Regions from separate parts of the Asanoa sp. NPDC049573 genome, predicted to be linked through region 2. Evidence: riboswitches for the same ligand, from Rfam matches in the RefSeq annotation. Region 2 holds a riboswitch; the other holds the start of a gene.
What was found. Region 2 has a riboswitch for ZMP and ZTP ahead of glyA (serine hydroxymethyltransferase). Riboswitches for the same ligand answer to the same signal wherever they lie in the genome.

Region 1: linked by a shared signal. The riboswitch ahead of AB0J74_RS33140 (tetrahydrofolate dehydrogenase/cyclohydrolase catalytic domain-containing protein) and the one ahead of glyA (serine hydroxymethyltransferase) in region 2 are both predicted to bind ZMP and ZTP.

The regions. Positions count from the first base shown of each region.
Region 1 covers NZ_JBFAPI010000021.1:84,115-88,305, forward strand. Annotated here, with positions in the region: gene AB0J74_RS33130 (aldo/keto reductase) at 1-37, opposite strand, end outside; gene AB0J74_RS33135 (PLP-dependent aminotransferase family protein) at 84-1,472, shown strand; ZMP/ZTP riboswitch at 1,494-1,576, shown strand; gene AB0J74_RS33140 (tetrahydrofolate dehydrogenase/cyclohydrolase catalytic domain-containing protein) at 1,589-2,452, shown strand; gene AB0J74_RS33145 (DUF5709 domain-containing protein) at 2,765-3,208, shown strand; gene AB0J74_RS33150 (LLM class flavin-dependent oxidoreductase) at 3,289-4,191, shown strand, end outside.
Region 2 covers NZ_JBFAPI010000041.1:8,786-12,976, forward strand. Annotated here, with positions in the region: gene ilvD (dihydroxy-acid dehydratase) at 78-1,925, shown strand; ZMP/ZTP riboswitch at 1,978-2,066, shown strand; gene glyA (serine hydroxymethyltransferase) at 2,090-3,358, shown strand; gene AB0J74_RS38370 (metallophosphoesterase) at 3,915-4,191, opposite strand, start outside.

The DNA of each region.
Region 1 (4,191 bases), on a different contig from region 2:
CGAACATCATGGCGCCGAGTACCAGGTTATCCATCATGGGATCGACGATAGTAACGATCGGTCAGGCCGTACGCTCCAATGTCGTGGCACTTTCCCAGACCAATCTGGCGTGGGCGACGCTGCTCGACCCAACCGGCCGCGGCCCGGCGCACCAGCGCCTGGCCCGGGCGCTGCGGGCGGCGATCCGCTCCGGTCGGCTGCCGACCGGCTCGGCGGTGCCGCCCAGCCGCGCACTCGCGGAGGAACTGGGTTGCTCGCGCTGGGTGGTCACCGAGGCCTACGGCCAACTGGTCACCGAGGGCTACCTGGCGGCCCGGGTCGGGTCGGCGACCCGCGTGGCGTGGACCCCCGACGACGCACCACGGGGCCGGGTCCCGCGGCCGCGGCCGACGCCGCCCTCGCCCCGCTACGACCTTTCGCCAGGCCTGCCTGACCTACGCGCCTTCCCCCGCCGCCGGTGGGCCGACGCGGTCGCGGCGGTCACCGGCGCCGTCTCCGTCGACGACCTCGGCCCGCCCGACCCGCGCGGCCACCCGACGGCCCGCCGCACCATCGCGGAATACCTGCAGCGGTCCCGCGGCGCCGTCGCGACCGCCGACACCGTCACGGTCTGCGCCGGCATCACCGACGGCCTCACCCGGCTCGCCCGGGCGTTGCGCCGCGTCGGCGTCCAGAGCGTCGCGGTCGAGGAACCCGGCTGGCTACGGCTGCGCGCGGCGGTCACCAGCGCCGGCCTGTCGGCCCGCCCGGTGCCTGTCGACGGCGACGGCCTACGGGTCGACGCCCTGTCGGATGTCCGCGCCGTCGTCGTCGGCGCCGCACACCAGTTCCCCAGCGGCGCGGTCCTCTCCCCCGCCCGGCGCGCCGCGCTGGTGCGCTGGGCCCGGTCGGTCGAAGGCTTCGTGATCGAAGACGACTACGACGCCGAGTTCCGCTACGACCGCCGCCCGATCGCCGCCATGCAGGGGCTGGACCCGGCCCGGGTGGCGCTGCTCGGCTCGGTGAGCAAGACGCTCTCGCCCGCGCTCGGCCTCGGCTGGCTGCTGGCACCGCGCATGCTGTCCGCCGCAGCCGACCCGGTGACCGCGGCGCCACCGGTGCTCGACCAACTGGCGCTGGCCACGTTCGTCGACCGCGGCTGGTACGACGCCCATCTCCGCGCCGCCCGCCGCCGCTTCCGTGCCCGCCGCGACCGGTTGCTGGCCGCGCTCGCCGAGACGATCCCGGAGGCCACCGTCGAAGGCACCGCCGCCGGCCTGCACGTGCTCCTCCAACTCCCCGACGGCACCGACGCCGGCGCCGTGGTCCGCGAGGCCGCCCGCGCCGGCCTGCGCCTGGTCGACCTGGACACCTACCGGGCCGAGAAGCCCGCCACGCCGACCCCGGTGCTGGTCCTCGGCTACGGCAACCTCGCCGACGGCGAGATCGCCCCCGCGGTGGCCCGGCTCAGGACGACCCTCGACCGGGTCTAGCCCGGAGCGCTCTGGCATGCTGGAGGTGAGCGCGACTGGCGGCACAGGATGGCACTGACCATCGGGGAGCCCGCCCGTGAGCATCGACCGCCTGGGTGCCCACGGTCGAGGGGGAAATGACGATGTCCGCACGCCTGCTGCCCGGCGGTCCGGTCGCCGAGAGCATCCTGGCCGACGTCTCCGACCGCGTCCGCGTGCTGCGCGACAAGGGCGTCACGCCAGCGCTGGCCACGATCCTGGTCGGCGACGACGACGCCAGCGCGGGCTACATCCGGATCAAGCAACGACAGGCCGCCGACCTCGGCTTCGTCTCACCGCACGCGCACCTGCCGGCCGACAGCACCCAGGCCGACCTCGAACGGGTGATCGCCGAGTTCAGCACCGACCCCGCGGTGCACGGTCTCCTCGTGCAACACCCGGTGCCCGGCCACCTCGACTACGACCAGGCCCTGAGCGTCATGGACCCGGACAAGGACGTCGACGGGATGCACCCGGTCAACATGGGCCGCCTCGCGCTCGGCCTGCCCGGCCCCCTGCCCTGCACACCGGCCGGCATCGAGGCGATCCTGGCGCACTACGACATCCCGGTAGCCGGCCACGAGGTCGTCATCCTCGGCCGCGGCGCGACGCTGGGCCGCCCGTTGGCGATGCTGCTCGCGCAGAAGCGCCCCACCGCCAACGCCGCCGTCACCGTCGTACACACCGGCGTCAAAGACTGGCCGCGCTACACCTTGCGGGCCGACATCCTGATCGCGGCCGCCGGCGTGCCCGGCATCATCCAGCCGGAACACGTCCGCCCCGGCTCGACGGTGATCGGCGGCGGCGTCCGCTACGAGGGCCGCCGCCTCCTCCCCGACGTCGACGAATCCTGCGCCGAGGTGGCGGGCGCGATCACACCGCGCGTCGGTGGCGTCGGGCCGACGACGGTCGCGATGCTGTTCCGCAACGCGGTCAGCGCGGCCGAGCGGGCGACAAGCTAGACACCGAGCATGGCCGGGCGCCGGTAGGTGTCCTGGCGCGTACATGTTCTCGCATGTGGCCACATGCGAGAACATGTACGCCCGAAGAGACCCCACCCGACTCGTCGGCGCCGGCCCCGACCCGCGGCGACCGCGCGGGCCACACCGATCCCGAGCGGGAGGGGCGATCGGCGCGGTACCGCACCAGAACGGGTAGCCCTCGCATTGCTCGCGAAAGCGGACGTATCGCTCGGGCCATTAGGGCCGGCTGGCCCGCTGACGGGCGGGTCTTAGGCTTGCACGCGACTGTGGCCCGAGTGGAATGAGGAAGCGATGAGTCAGGACCCGGATTTCGAGGTGCTTGAAGACGACGGGGTGCTCGACGCCTCCGACACGCTCGACGACGACCGCGTCGCCGACCCGTTGGACGTCGGCATCGCCCCGGCCGACCGGTGGAGCGGTGCCAACCGCTTCGGCACGACGGCGGCCGAGGAGCGCGCGGGCGAGTCGCTCGAGCAACTGCTGGCGCAGGAGGAGCCCGACGTCGACCCGGACGCGGACCCGGCCGACGACGAAGACGAGATCAGCCGCCGCGGTTACGAGCAGGACCCCCGCGCCGGCCGGCTGGTCGAGGACGACCAGGGATTCGGCGAGGACGACCAGGCCGACTCGGTAGCGTGGGATGCCGGGATCGATGCCGGCGGTGCCAGCGCCGAAGAGGCCGCGGTGCACGTGGTCGACGGCCCCGACGACGATGGTGACGGACCTCTCCGCTGAGCCACCGCACCAGCCGGGCCTACCGGAATAGTTGCGGCGTCAAATAAGTTGACGGTGGCTGACGAACCGAGGTGTTTGACATGCAATTCGGGCTATTCTCCGTCGGCGACGTGACGCCGGACCCGACCAACCGCACCACCCCCAGTGAGCACGACCGCATCAAGGCCATGATCGCGATCGCGCTCAAGGCCGAAGAGGTCGGTCTCGATGTCTTCGCGACCGGTGAGCACCACAATCCGCCGTTCGTGCCGTCGTCGCCCACCACGATGCTGGGCTACATCGCGGCGCGCACGGAGCGGTTGCTGCTCTCCACCGCGACGACGCTGATCACCACCAGCGACCCGGTGAAGATCGCCGAAGACTTCGCGATGCTCCAGCACGTGGCCGACGGCCGGGTCGACCTGATGCTCGGCCGCGGCAACACCGGGCCGGTCTATCCCTGGTTCGGGCAGGACATCCGCAACGGCATCCCGCTGGCCATCGAGAACTACGCGCTACTGCACCAGTTGTGGCGTGAAGAGGTGGTCGACTGGAAGGGCCGGTTCCGCACGCCCCTGCAGTCGTTCACCTCGACGCCGCGCCCGCTCGACGGCGTGCCGCCGTTCGTCTGGCACGGCTCGATCCGCAGCCCGGAGATCGCCGAGCAGGCCGCCTACTACGGTGACGGCTTCTTCGCCAACCACATCTTCTGGCCCAAGGAGCACACCCAGCGCATGATCGGGCTCTACCGGGAGCGCTTCGCCCACTACGGGCACGGCACCCCGGAGCAGGCCATCGTCGGCCTCGGCGGTCAGGTCTTCATGCGCAAAAACAGTCAGGACGCCGTACGCGAGTTCCGGCCCTACTTCGACGAGGCCCCCGTCTACGGGCACGGCCCGTCGCTGGAGGAGTTCACCCGGGAGACGCCGCTGACGGTCGGCAGCCCGCAGCAGGTGATCGACCGCACACTCGGTTTCCGCGAGTACGTCGGCGACTACCAGCGC
Region 2 (4,191 bases):
GCCACCCGTCCCGTCTGGTGGACGTATGCCGTACCTGCGGAGCGCTCGACCGGTCGCGCGGTGCGAGACTTGACAACATGCCTGAGCTGCGCTCCAGAACTTCGACACACGGACGGACGATGGCCGGCGCCCGGGCCCTCTGGCGGGCCACCGGGATGACCGACGACGACTTCGGCAAGCCGATCGTGGCTATCGCCAACAGCTTCACGCAGTTCGTACCCGGGCATGTGCACCTGCGCAACATGGGCGCGCTCGTCGCCGACGCGGTGGCCGAGGCCGGCGGCGTGGGCCGCGAGTTCAACACGATCGCGGTCGACGACGGCATCGCGATGGGCCACGGCGGCATGCTCTACTCGCTGCCCAGCCGCGAGCTGATCGCCGACGCGGTCGAATACATGGTCAACGCGCACTGTGCCGACGCCCTGGTCTGCATCTCCAACTGCGACAAGATCACGCCGGGCATGCTCATCGCCGCGCTGCGGCTCAACATTCCCACCGTGTTCGTCTCCGGCGGCCCGATGGAGGCCGGCAAGACGATCGCCGTCGACGGCGTGGTGGGCAACAAGCTCGACCTGATCGACGCGATGATCGCCGCGTCCAACGACGAGGTGACCGACGCCGAACTCGGCGAGATCGAGCGGTCGGCCTGCCCGACCTGCGGCTCCTGCTCCGGGATGTTCACCGCCAACTCGATGAACTGCCTGACCGAGGCGATCGGCCTGTCGCTGCCCGGCAACGGCTCGACGCTGGCCACCCACGCGGCCCGCCGCAAGCTGTTCACCGACGCCGGCCGCACGGTCGTCGACCTGGCCCGCCGCTACTACGACGGCGACGACGCCTCGGTGCTGCCGCGCGCCATCGCCGGCCGGCCGGCGTTCGAGAACGCGGTCGCGCTCGACGTCGCGATGGGCGGCTCCACCAACACGGTGCTGCACCTGCTGGCCGCCGCGCGCGAGGCCGAACTCGACTTCACCGTCACCGACATCGACGCGATCTCGCGCCGGGTGCCGTGCCTGTCGAAGGTCGCACCCAACACGCAGAAGTTCCACATGGAAGACGTGCACCGCGCCGGCGGCATCCCCGCCATCCTGGGCGAGCTGGCCCGCGGCGGTGCGCTCAACACCGACGTGCACTCAGTGCACTCCCCCGACCTGAACACGTGGCTGGCCGAGTGGGACATCCGCGGCGGCTCCGCCTCCGACGCGGCGCTCGAGCTGTTCCACGCGGCGCCCGGCGGCGTGCGCACCACCGAGCCGTTCTCGACGGAGAACCGATGGTCCACGTTGGACACCGACGCGGCCGACGGGTGCATCCGCGACTTCGCGCACGCCTACACCGCCGACGGCGGGCTGGCCATACTGCACGGCAACCTCGCGCCGGAAGGCTCGGTCGTCAAGACGGCCGGCGTCGACGAGGAACTGTGGCGGTTCCGCGGCCCGGCCAAGGTGTTCGAGTCGCAGGAGGCCGCCGTCGACGGCATCCTGGCCAAGGAGATCCAGCCGGGTGACGTCGTGGTCATCCGCTACGAGGGCCCGCGCGGCGGTCCCGGTATGCAGGAGATGCTCTACCCGACCTCGTTCCTCAAGGGCCGCGGGCTCGGCAAGCTGTGCGCGCTGATCACCGACGGCCGCTTCTCCGGCGGCACGTCCGGCCTGTCGATCGGCCACGTCTCCCCGGAGGCGGCCGGCGGCGGCCTGATCGCCCTGGTCGAAGACGGCGACGAGATCGTGATCGACATCCCGTCCCGGTCGCTGACCCTCGACGTGCCCGACGACGTGCTCGACGCGCGCCGGGTCGCGCAGGAGAAGCGCGACAAGCCCTACACGCCGGTCGACCGCCAGCGCACGGTGTCGGCGGCGCTGCGGGCGTACGCGTCGATGGCCACCTCGGCCAGTGACGGCGCCTACCGCAAGGTGCCGGAGTAATTCGTCGTTACCCGGCGGCCGCCCCGGGCGGCCGCCGGCTCGGCTAGCATTTGCGGGTACTCGCGACTGGCGCAGCGAGGTGGAACTGACCACCGGGGAGCGACCGCAGGCAACGACGCACCGCGCGCCTGGGTGTGGCGTTCTCGACGCCTCAGGAGGCTGCCGTGCACGTGCCACCGATTCCCCACCTCGCCGCCGAAGACCCCGATCTCGCCGCGCTGATCGAGGCCGAGGCCACCCGCCAGCACGACAAGCTGCGGATGATCGCTTCCGAGAACTACGTCTCCGAAGCGGTGCTCGAGGCCAGTTCCACCGTTTTGACGAACAAATACAGTGAGGGCTACGCGGGCAAGCGTTACTACGAGGGCCAGCAGCTGATCGACCCGATCGAGACGCTGGCGATCGACCGGGCCAAGAGCCTGTTCGGTGTCGACCACGCCAACGTCCAGCCCTACTCGGGTTCGCCGGCCAACCTCGCCGTCTACCTGGCGTTCCTGAAGCCCGGCGACACCGTGATGGGCATGTCGCTGCCGATGGGCGGCCACCTGACCCACGGCTGGTCGGTGTCGGCCACCGGCAAGTGGTTCAACCCGGTCCGCTACGACGTCGACCGGGAGACCGGCCGGGTCGACCTCGACCAGGTCCGCGACCTGGCCCGCGCCGAGCGTCCCAAGGTGATCTTCTGCGGCGGCACCGCCGTACCCCGGACGATTGATTTTCCGGGTTTCGCCGCCGTTGCCCGCGAGGTCGGCGCGATCCTGGTCGCCGACATCGCACACATCGCCGGCCTGATCGCGGGCGGCGCGCACCCGTCGCCGGTCGGCCACGCCGACGTCATCACCACGACGACACACAAGACCCTGCGCGGCCCCCGCGGCGCCATGATCATGACGACCGCGGAACACGCGACGGCCATCGACAAGGCGGTTTTCCCCGGCCTGCAAGGCGGCCCGCACAACCACACCACGGCGGCGATCGCGGTGTCGTTGAAGGAGGCCGCCACCGCCGATTTCCGGAAATATGCGCATCAGGTGGTCGCCAACGCCGCGGCCCTCGCGACCGCCCTGACCGACCACGGCTTCAGCCTGATCTCCGGCGGCACCGACAACCACCTGATCCTGGCCGACCTGACCAGCAAGGGCATCGCGGGCAAGCCGGCGGCGCAGGCACTCGACCGGGCGGGCATCGAACTCAACTACAACACGGTGCCGTTCGACACCCGCAAGCCGTTCGACCCGTCCGGCATCCGGCTCGGCACGCCGGCCCTGACCACCCGCGGCCTGACCGAGGAACACATGCCCCAGGTGGCGGCCTGGATGGACGAGACGGTCACGGCCGCGCTCAAGGACGACGAGGCGACCATCGACCGCATCGCCGGCGAGGTCCGTGACCTGCTCTCCGCTTTCCCGATGCCGGGGTACCGGGCAGCCTGACCCGCGCAGCGGTTGGGCGGCGGTCGCACGCCGCCCAACCGTAGGGGTCTCGAGGAGGGGATGGCTCGGGTCCGCGGTGGGCACGACCGTCGCTCCCGCCAGACAACGCTCCGCTGCCAGGTCCGCCGCCGGTCGCCCACACCCCAAACCCCGCTGGTCGCGTGGTGCGCAGATGGCACAGGAGACGCGTCGGGGGATCTATCCGCGGACCGCGGCTCGGCTGGCCCTCCGATCGCCGCCCACCCCCGACCGCCCACCGTATGCCCGATTGGCCCTCCAATCGCCGCCCACCCCCGACCGCGGCCCGGCTGGCGCACCGATCACCGCCCACCGCTGAACCGCCGACCGACCGGCCCTCCGATCACCGCCAAGTGGCGGGGCAGCCCTGATCACGGGTATTCCGGCGTGTATCTGGGTGACGCCGAAGGCCGCTGACCGGGCGCTGGCGACGACGATGGGCCCGACATGGCCCAGCGTCGAAACCAGGCACCGAGGTGTATGCCCGGGCGGCCGCCCAGTTGGAGACCCCTCATTGACGGGATCCCGCCCGCCACGATCAGCGGCGGGCCGGGGTTCCGGATGGGGTCGTCGAGAGCGGTTCGACGGGCTCGGTCGGGGGCGCGGTGGTGTCGTCCGGCGGCGTGCCCGTCGGGGTGGGCGCCGTCGGGGTAGGGGTCGGCTTGGCCGGGGGGCGGGCGATGACCGAGCGGTTGAGCGTCACCTGGGCCTGGCCGGTGCCGCCCAACTGGATGTCGTCGTAGGCCTGGAGCTTCTTGGCGTCGTCGAAGTAGAGGACCGACATCTGCAGCGGCGTGGGTTGCTCGCCCTCCAGG